DNA from 4 places in the Anaerocolumna sp. genome. Region 2 is predicted to be linked to each of the others. Evidence: riboswitches for the same ligand, from Rfam matches in the RefSeq annotation. Region 2 holds a riboswitch; each other region holds the start of a gene.
What was found. Region 2 has a riboswitch for cyclic di-GMP ahead of RT261_RS18900 (transglutaminase-like domain-containing protein). Riboswitches for the same ligand answer to the same signal wherever they lie in the genome.
Positions count from the first base shown of each region.

Region 1: linked by a shared signal. The riboswitch ahead of RT261_RS06350 (hypothetical protein) and the one ahead of RT261_RS18900 (transglutaminase-like domain-containing protein) in region 2 are both predicted to bind cyclic di-GMP.
Region 3: linked by a shared signal. The riboswitch ahead of RT261_RS12950 (GspE/PulE family protein) and the one ahead of RT261_RS18900 (transglutaminase-like domain-containing protein) in region 2 are both predicted to bind cyclic di-GMP.
Region 4: linked by a shared signal. The riboswitch ahead of RT261_RS12735 (response regulator transcription factor) and the one ahead of RT261_RS18900 (transglutaminase-like domain-containing protein) in region 2 are both predicted to bind cyclic di-GMP.

Region 1 covers NZ_DAMAUC010000005.1:151,593-155,814, reverse strand. Annotated here, with positions in the region: gene RT261_RS06355 (DsrE/DsrF/DrsH-like family protein) at 1-1,256, shown strand, start outside; cyclic di-GMP riboswitch class II at 1,521-1,604, shown strand; gene RT261_RS06350 (hypothetical protein) at 1,794-2,456, shown strand; gene RT261_RS06345 (HDIG domain-containing metalloprotein) at 2,602-3,285, shown strand; gene RT261_RS06340 (hypothetical protein) at 3,285-3,428, shown strand; gene RT261_RS06335 (hypothetical protein) at 3,615-3,794, opposite strand; gene RT261_RS06330 (aryl-sulfate sulfotransferase) at 4,077-4,222, shown strand, end outside.
Region 2 covers NZ_DAMAUC010000033.1:38,824-43,045, forward strand. Annotated here, with positions in the region: gene RT261_RS18890 (DUF4870 domain-containing protein) at 1-200, opposite strand, end outside; gene RT261_RS18895 (DUF6591 domain-containing protein) at 272-763, opposite strand; gene RT261_RS18900 (transglutaminase-like domain-containing protein) at 1,065-1,865, opposite strand; cyclic di-GMP riboswitch class I at 1,879-1,963, opposite strand; gene RT261_RS18905 (sortase) at 2,071-2,826, opposite strand; gene RT261_RS18910 (collagen binding domain-containing protein) at 2,973-4,222, opposite strand, start outside.
Region 3 covers NZ_DAMAUC010000015.1:14,070-18,291, reverse strand. Annotated here, with positions in the region: gene RT261_RS12960 (hypothetical protein) at 1-360, shown strand, start outside; gene RT261_RS12955 (hypothetical protein) at 554-1,354, shown strand; cyclic di-GMP riboswitch class I at 1,617-1,726, shown strand; gene RT261_RS12950 (GspE/PulE family protein) at 1,892-3,589, shown strand; gene RT261_RS12945 (type IV pilus twitching motility protein PilT) at 3,613-4,222, shown strand, end outside.
Region 4 covers NZ_DAMAUC010000014.1:67,515-71,736, forward strand. Annotated here, with positions in the region: gene RT261_RS12725 (diguanylate cyclase domain-containing protein) at 1-686, opposite strand, end outside; gene RT261_RS12730 (chemotaxis protein CheC) at 679-1,311, opposite strand; gene RT261_RS12735 (response regulator transcription factor) at 1,304-1,678, opposite strand; cyclic di-GMP riboswitch class I at 1,775-1,869, opposite strand; gene RT261_RS12740 (YibE/F family protein) at 2,428-3,585, shown strand; gene RT261_RS12745 (InlB B-repeat-containing protein) at 3,797-4,222, opposite strand, start outside.

The sequences.
Region 1 (4,222 bases), on a different contig from region 2:
ATGTTATTGCAACTGCCATGAGAGCAGGAATGACCATATATGATTTAACAGAGTTAGAGCTGGCATATGCACCTCCATTCTCATCAGCAAAGGATCCGGTTAATATGGCGGGCTTTGTGGCAGAGAATATAATGACCGGAAAGGTTAAAATCTTCCATTGGAATGAAGTAAAGGATCTACCAAGGGATGGCAGTGTCAGTTTGCTGGATGTTCGTACCAGTATGGAGTATGCAAATGGTTCTATAGATGGATTTATCAATATTCCATTAGATGATCTGCGTGAGAAGCTGCATGAATTAGATAAATCAAAACCAGTGTATGTAACCTGTCAGATTGGTCTTCGGGGATATCTTGCCTGCCGCATATTAGAGCAGAACGGGTATGAATGCTATAATTTATCAGGGGGTTATCGTTTATATAATACAATCTACTATAATAAACCAATGATTGTACGTGATGAAGAAAGAGCGGTGCCGGATAAATTGGAAGCTGCTTCTGTATCTGAAAAACCGGTGAATAAACTTGAGATTAATGCCTGCGGCCTTCAATGTCCGGGACCAATTATGAAGTTATCAGAAGCAATAAAAAATGCAGAGAATGATGATATAATAGAAATAACTACCACGGATCAGGCATTCGCAGCGGATGTTGAGGCCTGGTGCAGAAGAACCGGAAATACATTTCAAGGCATAGTTTCTGAGAGAGGAATAACCAAAGCTTCTGTCAAAAAAGGATGCGTAAACACCCAATCCGGAGGAGATTGCAGTGCACCTCTTTCCGAAGGAAATAACAAAAATATTATTGTATTTTCAGGAGATTTAGATAAAGCCATTGCCTCTTTTGTCATAGCGAATGCGGCAGCGGCCATGGGACGAAAAGTAAGTATGTTCTTTACTTTCTGGGGCTTAAATATCTTAAGAAAGCCGAAAAAAGTATCTGTAAAAAAAGATTTTATGAGCAAAATGTTTGGATTTATGATGCCTAGAGGAAGCAAAAAATTATCTTTGTCCAAAATGAATATGGCAGGTATGGGTTCTAAAATGATTCGCAATGTGATGAAAAAGAAAAATGTGGAGAGTTTGGAAAGCTTGATTCAAGCCGCAATAGACAATGGAGTAGAATTAATTGCCTGCACCATGAGTATGGACGTTATGGGAATTAAAATGGAAGAATTAATAGATGGTGTGAAACCGGGCGGTGCGGCCGCTATGCTTGCTAATGCAGAAGAATCGGATATGTCATTATTCATATCTTGATTTGTTTGATAATTCTAGGTACATTTTGAATATAAATTCAGCTGTACTGAATTATAAGTGAAGAGACTTATTATAGGAGAGTTTCTTTGGCGATAGAATTTAGTTATGCTGAATTTATGCTTAGAATGTCAGTTAATGATCTGAGAAATTATATTTAAACAGATATAAGCAGGATTCTACCTGAAATAAAATAGCTTGATTAATATATAAACATGGTATAGAATGGTAAACAGTTGAGCCATCTATTAAAAATTGAATATAATTCAATAAAATTGATGCGTTATGATATATCCTGTATTTGGGCACTTGGGGTATAGATAGCAAGTAGTGCAACCGGCAATTTTATGTTACTTTTTAAGGGACATTTATTTTACGTTAAGTAGAATAGATATCTCTTTCCTTGCATTTCTTTCTTGCATAAGCCCCATGATTTTCGAAAATAATAAATTTATTATTGATTCCGAGTAAATAGACAGGATAGTCGGATTTTTTCATGTTCTTATAATTCAACATAAGAACGTTAGATAGGAGAATATAATGGGACAAAATTATGCAAGTTTTCATATAATTGCAGAAGATACAAAAGAAACACAAAAACAGTTGGAGCAATACTTCAGTAATAATACCACCTCTAATAATATAAGTAATATCCGGGAAGGTTTGACAGAATCTATTGATGATGAATATATAAATAATAAGTTTAGTCTATTTAGTTTTCTCCAGGATTTATTTGAGAACACCCCAAAACTGATACTGATAAATAATAATAAATTCATTTCTGTATATGATGAATCATATTCTTTAGAAAACATGGAAACAGAAGGAATAAACTTATCTAAATATTTAGAGACTCCGGTTATTGGAACCGGTAATTTAGATGATGATGTTTTTAGTATCTTATTATTTCATAAGGGAAAGATTATTACCCGGTATACTATGGGAGAGGGTTTAGAGAAATACGAATTTAAGCTGTGTAACATGGACTTGGAACTATTCAAAAATGTAACGAATCTAAGTGTGGAAAAACTGGATGCTTTATTAAAGGAAGAGGACATCTATGACATAGAGGACGGGTTTTCAGAACTCTATAATATTGCATTAGATTTAACTTATGATGATTTAGCATCTTTTGAAAATAAATTTAAAAAGCTTAAAGAAACCAATTCATATTCTATTTTTGAACTACTAGTTACATCATGAGAAAAGAAGAAATGGCCGTCAGTAAAAGACTGCCATTTCTTGCTTTAATAAACTGTTTTTCCATGGATTATATAAAAACAAGCTTACATAAAATTTATATATTATGAAAATAATAATATCACATAGAAAGAGGAGTGCAGAAAAAATGGAGATAGCTGATTTAAATAGTAGGAAGGTTTTAAAAGACGAGGGAGATAATTACTCCATAAAAAAAGTTAATTTATTTAACGAAATCCATCAACATTTAATGGAAGATGAAAAACCATCAGACTTTTTAAATAGTTTATCTAATAATCATATATTTCAAGACATTCCTTTTTCTATGTTATTAAGGTTAAAGGAAACAGAACAATCCACCGTACACCATCCGGAAGGAAATGTATGGAATCATACTATGCTTGTTGTAGAGGAAGCTGCTAAAGTAAGAGAAAAAAGCAAAAATCCGGAGGCCTTTATGTGGGCCGCATTATTACATGATTTAGGGAAACCGGATACAACAAGAGAGAAAAAAGGAAAAATTACCGCATACGATCACGATAAAGTAGGAGCAGAATTAACCAGAAGATTTTTGTCATATTTTTCTTGTGAAGAAGAGTTTATTAATGATGTAATAGGCCTTGTGAGGTATCACATGCATATATTGTATGTTACCAAAGATTTGCCTTTTGCAAAACCAAAAGAGATGATAAATTATACGGATATTAATGAAGTTGCCCTATTAGGCTTATGTGACAGACTGGGAAGAAAAAATGCAGATAAGAATAAAGAGGAAGAAACCATTCAGCTTTTTCTTAATAAATTGAAAGTTTTGAAAGGAATGGTAAAGTAATGAGAGAGAGAAAAGATAATAAAGGCAGAAATAACATTAACAAAAAAGATCATCAATTAAAAACTAATTCTTTAGTAGACTGTAGTTCCGATAAAACAGAGGATAAGACAGAAAACAAAAGTCAAAATAAAAGCTGGAAATAGATGATTTCTCTTGACACTGATATCTGGTATTCATCCAGGATCGGAGTTCGATTTAAAAAATGATTTCTGAAATAGAGAGCGCTTTTATAAATTAAATATATATTTCTTACTATGTTTGATTAGTAAGGATTCTTGAAAAACTGCCATGGGGAGTATACTTTCCCAATGGCAGTTTTCATAAGAACATTATTGGGTTTTAGTGATTTTTAAACCCGAATCTACCAATTCGTTTACTTTAGTGCCCTGTTTGTCCATATCCGATGCTCCGTTCCCATCGTTTGCGTTATCTTTGTTAGTCATATTTGTATTATCTTTCGCAGCAGTTCTTTTGGTTGGCGTTCCTTTATTATCTTTTAATGGTACCATTGCATTTCCTCCTTTTTTGAATAGTATTTGTATAAAATAAAACCATATACATCAAATTGAGACATGTATATATAAAAAATAACTTGATTATGTGGAGGATTCGTGATAATACTATAGCTAGGACAAATACGCTAGTAAAATTATGTAAGTTTCTTTTTCCCCCGGATTTTCAGAATATTTCATAAAATATTTCACATATTTGCCACAATTTTGTGTTAATGTGTAGAATGTACATAAAGTGGATAAGGAGAAATAAGCTTTTATAATATAATGGAGGAAGTTATGAAAAAGCGATTTATTACCTTTATAATCATGCTATTTATGATGGTGGTTTTTACAGGATGTTCAAAAGATAAACCCAATAATATTATTGTTACACCCCCTTTAATAAGTAAAGAGAATAAAGAAAAAGAGAAAGAAAAAGTTCC
Region 2 (4,222 bases):
AAATAGGAAAGTATAAATATTACTTTGTTACTGGAATCTTTTTTTACCTTACCAGTACTTGAAATATTATCGTTACCTTTATTAATATTTTCGTTTTCGGCAGTTTGTTTATTCATAGTGTCACCTTGAACTTCTCCGCCACATCCATCACAGAAATTTGCGTCATCATTTATTTCTTTTCCGCAATATTTACAATACATATATCTCCATCTCCTTTTAATTTACGTTCTTTACTAAATGAAATAGTTTTTTCCATTTTACTACCTTTTCATTATTCAGTTACCTTTGATACTGAAATAGATATACTTTCGCTGGCAATATCATAATATATCACAACTGCAATGCCATTAGAATTTTCCCCGCCATATGATATAATATCGTCTGCATTCACTTCATAGCTATTATCTGGAAACTTCCTCCTTAGTTCTTCCAGGTATTCCAATGCATCTTTTTCTTTTACCTCTTCCATGTAAATAGTAGAATACTCTTCACTATCTACCGTTCCGGTAATTAATCCACTCTTACATACCGGCACATCTTTTACTAAATCTGAAGTAGGCCATTGGGTACTTCCATAGCTGACTTCCGATCCATCTTCGTTCTTTACAACAACAGTACCTCCAATATCCATATCAGCTATTTCTGGGTTTTCTACAAAACTTTCTGCTATAGATTCACTTGCTTCTTCTTCCACATTCTTTTTACACCCAGCCAGAGAAATAATGAATGCTGCAAACACTACTACTAATACAATCTTTTTCATAGGATTCCTCCCTTACCATTTTATAAATTATATAATAATTTGTTCTCTATTCTTATATATTTATAATATCTTTTTCTAAGAACTCTTTATCCTGTAAATAGGAAGAATTTTTTTGTTCTTTATGCTTTCTGTGTATCCAAAAGAAGTTTTTCAAACTAAAAAGAGCTCTATAATAAACTTGATACAGAGCCCCAAAAGGAGCCTTGCAAAAATAGCTTAAATTAGCTATTTTGCAAGGCCCCTTTATACTTAAGTAAATCAATTATTTTTCATAAATTTTATGGGTTAATAACAAGACATTTTAATAGATTTTTTCTACACTATAATCCGCAGCTTCTTTTATCATTGACTTCTTTGATTTACTGTCTTTAAAACCTGCATCATATGTCGTATCAATTGTAACCCATTGTTTACTGTCCTTAAAATAAACCTGATTCCATGCATGATATTCGTCTATATCTTTCCCATAACCCATAGCTAGTTTTGCAGGGATGTCAACACTTCTTAGCATTGCGGCAAATAAAGCTGAATAATCATAACAAATACCTTTTGAAGTAGTAAAGGTTTTTTCAATAGATGGAATGTAGTCTGCGTTTATATTAGCAGACTTTTTCTTGTCATAACTTATATTTTTCACTATGTAATTATATATAGCTTCTATTTTTTCCTGATCACTCTTTGAATTTTTTGTCAGCGCTTTGGCTTTTTGTATTGCCTTCATATCTTTATCCCAATGAATGGATTGAATGGATTGTAAATATACAACATTCTCATTCTTTATATTCAAATTTACCGTATCTTTATTAATAAGCTTATATTTATTTCCACTTTTTTGTTCTAAAACAGATATGGTATAATTTCCATTTCCTAATTGCAGCGGAAATGTATTATTGGAATTAAGATCATAAATATACTTTTGATTTCCCTTTTGAATTATTACTTTTGTATTACTGTCGCTCTTTGGCAGATATTGAATACTGATTATTCCATGTTCCAGATCTTCACTGTAAAAATCCGAACCAGAGGCTTGTACCATATCAACCATAAAACTAAACATTAAAACAAATGATAATAAGGGAATAAAAATTTGTTTTTTAAACATAAAAAACTCCCCTTTCGGTAACTGGCTGCCATCTTTTATATAAGGAAGGCCCTTTAGCTTTGCGTCTTTAGTTTTCACTAAGTTTGCTATTATCGCTTGAAAGTCGATGTTATACTATTTGTATTTATATTTTATATATTAACATATATATCCATCCCACGATATAGGTCTAAAGTCCTATATCGTGGATTGGTTTTGAATGATTTTAATCCTTTATTTTTCCTTTTATAATTAACCTATGGGTTGGATTAATCATGGGATGACAGGTAACTAATGTAATTTCTTTGTCTGTCACATTACCCTCTAATACTTCTACTTCCTCAGGTTTTACGTATAATTTTTCCATTACTTCATAATTAAATTGCTTTTTACCGTTATTAATTATTATAGAATCTCCTACTTCAACTTCATCGAGTCTGTTAAAATTTTTACCATAAGTATGACTTCTGTGTCCTGCAATAGCATAATTTCCAATTTGCCCAGGATTTCCGGTGCCTTTAATGGATGCCACTGATACTTTCATGTTTTTTTCGGTGGCATCTGTTAATATTGGCAGTTCCAAATCTATTTTTTCAATCTTAATGATTCCTTCAATACCAATATCCTCTTGCAGTTTTTCTGATAGACCTCCAGTGTTTGCTCCGTTATTGTCTTCAGTTATACCTTTTAAAGAGTCATTTGCATTTTCCATGTTGTTGCCAATGCCTTTATTTTCTGCACTTTGATTCCTTAATTCCACTGCTTTATTGAACCCGGCTTCCTCACGGTAATTGTCATAATCAGTATCATGATCGGAACTACTGTTTTTTTCAATAATATTAAAACTTTGTTGCCAGATTTTTATTAATTTTTGTTGTTGATACATTTTGTATAAATCAGAGGCTTTGGGATATATCATAATTAATAGGCCTATGAATATAAAACTTATTGAAAGAAATTTATTTTTTTTCCCAGTTTTCATAGTTGTCTCCAGTAGAATACATACTGTTAAGCAATATTTATTTCACAGTCTTTGTTAATTATAGACATTTTAAATCTATTCCTGTGTTTTACATAATTGTTAAGACGGAATAGAATCCCGTCTTAACAATAGAATATTACTTTCTTTTACGCATGATGTTTTCTTCTTACTTTTAAAACGAATCCAATAAAAATCATAATTACTCCAGTTATATAAAATCCAATCCTGCTGCTTTCTCCGGTTTTTGGTAGTTTCTCTGTTCCTGCTTTGTTTACACTTCCGTTATTACCATTATCTCCTTCTTTTCCGCCTAATGGTACACCGTCCGGATCAATTTCATATTCTTCTTCTGACTTTTTGGTATCCGATTTTTTACCGCCTTTAGGTTCTTTCTGTTTTTCTTCCTTGGGCTTATTTTCCTTTGGTTTAGGTTCCTCCGGTTTGTTTTCTTCCGGCTTATTTTCTTCCGGTTTATTCTCTTCCGGCTTATTTGGTTCCTCGTTGTCTTCGTTACCACCTGGTGTAGTTGGTTTAGTTATTACAGTATTCTCGAATGTTACTTGAATCACCTCTCCGCTCTGGCTGATAGTAAAAGGATGTTTCTCTGTATTCCGCACATATCCGGAAGGAGCCTGGGATTCAACAAAATAATAGTTTCCATAAGGTATATTTTCAAATACAGCTATACCATCTTCATCTGTTTCTTTTTCTGCTATTAAAACATCTGACTCACTATACACAGAGATTTTAGCGTTAGCCAAAGGCTTTAATGTGGTTTTATCAACCTTCAATATCTTTAGCTGCCCTTTTATTTTAGTATTGGATATACTCGTCGGTATCGTTGTAACAATTACTAAATTTTCAAGGATTGTTGCTGTTAAAACTTCTTCGGATAGGATAAAACCTTCAGGAGCTTTTGTTTCCATTATTTTATAACTGCCATATGGAACATTTGTGAATTCAACTTTTCCTTGTTCATCACTGATTGCCGTAGACAAAGGCTTCTCAAAGTTTGTATCATTTTCATGATATAGAGTAAATTCTGCTCCAGGAAGCGGAAGATTCTCTTCATCCTGCTTATAGAATATAATATTTCCAGTGATGATACTATTTTTAAATTCATAGGTAATATTTTTGTTCTCATCCGTTAATTTGAATTCATATAATTCCGTACTTAAATTATAACCGGTTGGAGAAACAGCTTCCCGAATATAATAAGTGGTATTCAGTTTGAGTTTATCAAATATTACCGAGCCATCTTCTCCGGTTTCTTCAGAGGTTTTTAATACATTCTGGTATAAATCCAGAAGTTCAAAGGTTGCACCTTTTAATTTAATTGTTGTATTATTCTCATCAACTTTAGTAATGCCTATACTGCCTCTTCCTGTACCGCCGG
Region 3 (4,222 bases), on a different contig from region 2:
CTCATAAATTCAATTATCGTATTTATTGGACTGCATTTATCTTTATTGGATTTATTTATAATTATACTGTTACCAACCGCATTTGCATTTTTTGTATCTATATTTGGATTATTAGTAAATCTCAAAATGCCGAATTTAAACTGGACTTCGGAAGTAACGGTTATTAAACAAAGCGCTTCAACAACAATAGCTGTTTTATTAAATATGTTTCTATCATTTTTACCTTTTATATTAATGATGGTACTAAACATAAGACTGGCTGTTATTAATGGGCTTATGGCACTGGTATTGCTAATTCTTAGCGGCATTATGTATCGATATATTAATACAAAAGGCGTTAAAATATTTGAACAATTATAATAATAAGAAATATACAAATAGAAAGAGGCTGCTTGATAATACTGTCCAACATGTTGGATTCAGTACAGGCAGCTTCTTTCTATTTTAGAATAACAGATTACGGTTTACCTTTGCATACAAATAAGACTTTAAAGAATACTATACTTAAAACGTAGAGTGAATCATAGGTAGAATTATTCCTGGAGGTGTCATTTTGTATTGTCATATAGAAGAATTACATGATATACCAACGAATACATTAGGAGAGCCAAAAGAAATCCTGGTGGATTCATATACTTGGTCTAATAACGGGCAGACTGGTAAAACTTATACTTATAAAATGAGTGATGAAAAATATGAACGTCCTATTAATAAAGCCTATAGGATAAGTTTACATGAAGAGAAACCCTATTCCCTTTGTGTGATACATTATTATGACTTGATTGATTATGATTTGGAAGACTGTATAGGAGAAAATAAAATTGATTCGATAGCAAAAGGAATAAATATCAGCAGAGATGAAATATGGTCGATTATAAAGTCAGAGCTTGAGCCCTTACAAGATAGAATTCTTAATGAATACCAGCAAACAGAGGAATATCTGGCACGTAAACATCACCAGGAAATATTAAAAGAGTATCGTCAGGCCAAAGAGGATTTTCAAAAAGAATACGGTATTGCTGCCAGTGAATATGACAGATGCTACAATGTGTTCGGAGAGTTAATGAACTCTGAATACTTAAATCAACTGAATCAAATCCTTGAAGAAAGAATCAATATTAAAAAGACTAGCAAGAGATACCGTAAATATGCCTATCAGGAAAATTTCAATAATTATTTTAATAGCAGCAGTAGCAGCAGTATCAGCAGTGAGTTTAACGATGACGAGAGGGAAATGCTTGGAAGGTTCTATAAAATTTTGGCTAAAAAATACCATCCGGATTCCAATCCGGATATAGATACCTCTGCAGAGATCCTTCTGATTAATAAACTTAAAAAATCATGGAGGGTCTAAACTCTATGGTATATGTTATAAAAAGCCCAGAATGTAAAAGCATATTTTGTAAATATGCAAAGACTGAGTTTTAATCTAAAATGTGAAATGTGACTAAAAATATGAAAGAAAACCGGCAAGTTGACTAGAATTTTATATTGTTACAAATAGCTGAACTTAAAAAGGCAGAGATTACAAGAATACTTATGGTAATCTTTTGTGCATAATTATGTTGCATTGGAAAGAATTATAATGTATCATATTTTAATATAATCATATAAATCATAAGTCAGGGCAAACTTATCGAAAGATAAGGACGCAAAACAAGAAGCCTGTCGGGGAAAATATATCATGTATAGTATATATAGCCCCTATGGTGGTTCAGTTGCAGCTAATACAAAATATTTCTATTTTGTTTAGTTGCTTTTTTTTGCTTTTTTAATAAAAATTTTGTTGAATTGTTAATTTTAGGTGATTATATATATGATTTATGATACAATAGGACTAAAGTCCTATTGGTAAAAGATTGAAAAATAAAAGGAATCGGTGAGAGCAGGAATGGATTTTAGAAAAAATAAAAAAAGACTAGGTGATATATTAATCCAGGAAGGTCTTATTACGGAAACGGACCTTAAGACTGCCTTATCAGAGCAAAAGAAAGGCAATCGCAAATTAGGTGAAACATTAGTGGATTTAGGCTATGTGAATGAACTTGCCATTGCTAAAGCACTTCAAAAACAACTTAAGATAGATATTGTACAGCTTACTGGTATTAAAATTCCACAGGATATTCTTAACATGGTTAACGAACAGATACTACGAAAATATATGCTGATTCCTTTTGAATTTGATCAAAAGGATCCTAATACCCTTAGGGTAGCAATGTCCGATCCTATGGATATTCTGGCTGTTGATGATCTTTCTATCATAACCAATTTTAAGATAGCACCAGTAATATCACTTCCCAGAGAAATTGCAGCAACAATAGATAGGTATTATGGAAATGCGGAAGCCATGGAGGTGGCAGAGCGATATACCAAAGAAAAAGAGATACTGGACAAAGAGAAGGAAGAAAAAGAGAATAATGAAGATATAAATAATTCACCTATTGTAATATTAGTAAAGACCATGATTGAACAGGCCGTCAGGCAAAGGGCAAGCGACATACATATAGAACCATTTGAGAAAACAATACGTATACGATACCGGGTTGACGGTATATTAAAAGAAATTATGAAATATGACAACAGCCTGCTTTCAGCAATTGTAGCCAGAGTTAAGATTTTGGGAGATATGGATATCTCTGAAAAGAGAAAGCCTCAGGACGGGCGAATAGCCATGATCATAGACAGAGAAGAGTACGATATTCGTGTGTCGATACTGCCAACGATTTATGGAGAGAAGATAGTAATGAGACTTACCTCTAAAAGAGGTCTTACAAAGGACAAGAAGGAGCTTGGCTTTACGGATGAAGAAATGGAGAAATTCAATGCCATTCTTTCTAAACCTCATGGGATGATATTAGTAACCGGACCCACTGGAAGCGGTAAGTCCACAACCCTTTATACAGCACTTAGTGAGTTAAACAAGGAAGATGTTAATATTATTACGGTAGAAGATCCGGTAGAAGCCAATATTGACGGAGTGAATCAGGTTCAGGTAAATCCAAAAGCAGATTTAACATTTGCCAGTGCTCTCAGATCCATCCTAAGGCAGGATCCGGATATTATCATGATTGGTGAAATTAGAGATAATGAAACTGCTGAGATTGCTATTAAAGCCTCCATTACCGGACACCTTGTAGTAAGTACTCTTCATACAAATAGTGCGGCTAGCAGCATTACAAGACTAGAAGACATGGAAGTGGAACCTTACCTGATTGCTGATGCAACTATTGGAGTTATAGCACAGCGGTTAGTGAGAAGATTATGTCCATATTGTAAGAAGGAAAAGCAGGCGAATAAATTGGAAAAGGAATTGCTTGGACTTAAGGAGGATGAAGAACAGGTAATATATGAAGCAACCGGATGTCATATGTGTAATGAAACGGGATATTTTGGCCGTATCGGAATATATGAGATTATGCCTTTAACACCTGCACTGAAAGAATTAGTAAGTAAAAAAGGTAATGCCTTAATGATTAATAATCTGGCATTATCAGAAGGAATGAAAACTTTGAAAACCAGTGTGTCAGAAAAAGTATTGCATGGTATTACTTCCATTTCTGAAATGAAGAAAATATTATTTGATGATTAGGTAAAAGAAAGTAGGGAAAAGGTATGGTTACTATAGAGGAATTACTACAGGTTGCAAAGGATATAGGAGCCTCCGATCTCCATATTACAGTTGGGGTGCCTCCAAAATGCAGGGTCAACGGTGAGCTGCAGGATGTTGGGGACATAAAATATATGCCGAATGATACATCGGAATTAATAATGCCAATTGTTCCTGAACATTTTAGAACTGTCTTAGAGACGAAAGGAGAGGTGGATTTTTCTTATTCTATTCCCAACCTGGGTAGATATCGTGTCAATGTATTCAAGCAAAGAGGCTCCTATGCAACGGCAATTCGTCTGGTGGGTACTACAATTCCAAAACCAGAACAGCTGGGGATTCCAAGTTCAGTTGTAGAACTCACAGCTAAGAAACGAGGATTGGTTCTAGTAACGGGACCTACAGGAAGTGGTAAATCAACATCTCTGGCCTCCTTAATTGATGTGATAAATTCCAATTATAACACCCATGTAATTACCTTAGAGGACCCTATTGAATATCTGCACCATCATAAAAAGTCCATAGTAAATCAGAGAGAGATAGGCCTGGATAGCCAATCCTATAGCAATGCCCTTAGAGCAGCTCTTCGAGAAGACCCGGATGTTATACTAGTTG
Region 4 (4,222 bases), on a different contig from region 2:
TCTCCACCATATCTTACCACAATATCACTTTCTCTTGTAGCTTTTTTTAGAATATTAGCTGCTTTGATAATGATTTTATCTCCAGCTTGATGTCCATAAGTGTCATTGATGCTTTTAAACTTATCTATATCTATAAAAATAATACCTAATAAGCTATTATTTCTCTTTGCATTTTGAATATATTTTTCAGCAAGAATGTAAAATAATGTTCTGTTTGCAACACCTGTCAGCTGATCGTAATAAGCCAGATATTCAATCTCTTTTTCTTTCTCTTTTAACTCTCTATTTACATGATACAATTCTTTGATATATTTTTTAAGCTGTTTGATTTGAGTCATCTGCCCGGTAACATTATGGAATTCCAGAAGCAGGGATGTCTTGTTTTCATCCTGAATTCTGCTGATTTTTATATTAAACCTTTCTTCCGTATGCATTAGATCCTGATGCATAGCAGCAGAAAAAAACATAGCATATCCATCATTTAGTATGTTTTTAACTACGTTTTTAAAATAATTCTTATTCAGGCTTGGTACCACTGTATATAGATTATTCCCCATTGCATTTGAACTTTTTATATTGGTAATAGCCTCCATATAATTATTCCAAAAAAAAATTTCAAAATTCTCTTTTACTATAATAATACCTTCGTTAACATTATTTAATACTTCATAACAATAGTTATTCATAAATATCAGCCTCTATCTGATCAATTTTTCTAATTAACTCGTTTAAAGATTGTAATGCTAAATCAACTATGATAGTACCTTCAATTTCTGTACTATCTATAATAAAAGTTATGTATAAGACTAAAATATGCTGATATTCGTTTTCATCAATATCTTCTCTGAAATTAATATGATTGTATATTTTAACTTCCGGCAGAGAATATTGGAGTTTGATATTAAGTAAATTACCGGTCTCTCCCAAAATGCAATTTAAAATAATGTTTCCGATTTCTTTAATTATGTCAAAATCTATATCTGTAAAACTCAAATTATCTTCATCATGAATATCTTCATTCAGACACAGATGTATAAAAGCTTTCATTTTTTCAGCCGGGAAAATCAAATTCGCTTTTCCAGTTAAATTTTCTTTAAATGAAATAGTGGAAACCATTAATGCCCCGGCAAATTTAATAGGAAGATATTCTGATATTTCTATGTCGTTTTTTGTTCTGTCTAAAATTGTTACATCCGGAATCTTTAACAATATTTTTTTACCGGTAATTTCTGAAAGCAAATCAGCAGCCTTACCTACGCTTATATTAAATACCTCTTTTAATATATCATATCTGAAACTGGACCTATCCATCTATCTTCTCCCTCATTAAATTACAAATTAACTGAGCTTTTTCATCTTGTAACGGTTTATTGAGAAAAGCCAATATATTATAAGCTTCTACCTCTTCCCGAATGTTTTTTTGAACATCTGCAGATATTACAATTATCTTTGCGAATTCATCCTGTGCTTTTATTAATCTTATCAGTTCCTGTCCGCTTAATTTGGGCATTAACAAATCAGTAATAACAAAATCCGGTTTTAATTTTTCATATAGTTCAATTCCCTCTTCTCCATCATTTGCAAAGCTAAGTTCTACATCATCCATGTTTTTTTTAATTAAATTAGCAGCAATTTTTTGTGAAAAAACAGAATCATCAACGATTAACACTTTTATCATTCATAACACTCCTTCTAATGCATTTTTATTCCATCTAATAATAAACCTAATTAAAAATAAAAAAACAACTAAGTAAAATCATACTGATTCTACCTTAGTTGCAACTGAACGACCATAGGAAATGCATATTATTTTCCGACAGGCTTCTAGCTTTGCGTCCCTATCTTTCAATAGGTTTGCCAATCTAATATATGTAATGTTTTTATAATTTTCTAAACTCTATTATATTTCATATCTTAATAATAATATATATCTTATTAATTATGAACTAATTTTCAACAATTTTCAATCCATATCTTGCTTTTTTTATGACTATTTTTTGTTAACCTACATTTTCTTGGAATATTCTCTGATTAGAAACCTGCTAAAGTGTATTGAAAGAGATAATAAAATGGTCATTCTGAGCTTGAAAGGTATGCCGCCCATGAATAAGGGTCCTTCCAGTATGAGCTTTAGTTTTGCTAAATTACTCCCAGAATGACTATATTATTAAAATTCCTTTTATATTGGCCCGTGCTCCACATATAAAGACTCCCCTGAAATCCAGAATCATTATTTTCTGCTGTGGCTTTCAAATTCAAGTGTAATTGAAACCGTAACATTTAAACAAAATCTGTAATTATAAGTTGCTTTTTTTTGTAAAAAATGCTAATATTTACTACAGACCCTGTAAATAATAATAGATTGCAAGGCTATTATTTCAGACCTCCAGATCTTCTTGCAAATACTGTTGTATAAGGAGAATAACATTGGATAAGAGGAAAACACTGATTATTAAAGTAGCAGCTGCGGTAATATTTATTGCATTTTTTTCAATTCTGTTATATTTTGCTAATCAAGGCAATCCGGAAAATTATAAAACCGGTGCCAATTCACCGATCAAATATGTGAAAGCAAAAGTAATTAAAGTTTTAGAAGATAATACACAAATAGATGAGAATTCCGAAGGACTAAAGCGTGGACACCAGCTGCTTGAAATCAAGATATTAAGCGGCGAACATAAAGGTGAGACACAAATCATAGATAACTATCTGGGACTGCTGTACAATGTTTATGCAAAAGAAGGAACCAGGATTATCGCCAGAATAGATACTCACGACGGAGAATTTAGTGCTTCCATCTATAATTATGACCGCTCCTTTTTAATATATGGGATAATTATTCTCTTTTCTGCTCTCTTATGTATCATTGGCGGAAAGAAAGGGTTTATGGCTTTGGTGGGATTAATTTTTACAATCCTTTGTGTATTGAATATTCTGGTACCATTGATTTCAAAAGGAGTTCCGGTACTTCCCCTAACCATATTAATTGTTGTAGTAACTACCATAGTATGCCTGATATTACTGGACGGAATCAATCCCAAGACATTCTCTGCTATAACAGGTACAATATTAGGAGTCTTGGTGGCAGGAATACTTGCATACATAGTAGGTAAATTAGCACATATCAGCGGATTAAATATGGAAGAAGCTGAATCAATGCTGTTAATAGCTACGGATAACGGTTTGAAAGTAAGAGATTTACTGGTTGCCGGAATACTGATATCCGCTCTGGGAGCAGTTATGGATACGGGAATGAGTATATCCTCTGCAATTTACGAATTACACTCAGTGAACCCAACAATGAAATCTATTGAATTGTTTCAATCCGGAATGAATATCGGTAAAGATGCTATGGGCACAATGGCAAATACATTAATCTTAGCATTTGCAGGTTCCTCTTTAAATCTTGTACTTATGATATTTGCTTATGGAATTCCATTTTCGCAGATCATTAATACGGATTTAATTGCCCTTGAAATAATAAGAGCCATAACGGCAAGTATAGGTATTATTCTGAGCGTACCAATTGTGGCATTTATCGGTTCCCGGGTTATGGCTGGAAAAGATAGCAAAAACAGAATTTAAGTCTTTTAAATATATAGTGATTTAACCCAATGACATGAAGCAAAGTCTTATATTATTGCACATATCGAGCCAGTTTAAGTGGTCTTCCTCCCACTAGGCTGGCCATGAATTCAGTCAATAAGCGAAGAATCTCACCTTAAAATGAGATTCTTCGCTTAAATTCTGCTTTGTTTAATTTGCTCTTACAATTGTTTCTACCGCTGCGACCGCTTTATTTCCTTCGGCTTTTATATTCCATATACCTCCACAAAGCGCCACCAAGAAGAATTAACATACATCCTATTGCAATAATAGTTGTAATAATTGAATTATCCTTTATTACCTCTTTTACAACTTGGAAAACTGTAATACTCTTGTCTTCATCTGCTTCTTCTTTTTCATCCTCTATCGCCTCTTCTATCTTGGCTTCTATTTCCTCTTCTTTTTTAGTATCATAAGTATGTTGTTCTGGTTTTACTTCAACAATTTTCGCTTCTTGCCCATTACTGTCACCACTTAAAGATGAATTAGATTCATCAGAAGATGTGGGTTCGTCCTTTTTGGATTGATTTCCACTAGCTTTACCTTCGCTAGCCTTGCCTCCACTAACTTTACCTCCTCTACTTGAATCCTCAGGTAATATAATGACCTTGGCATC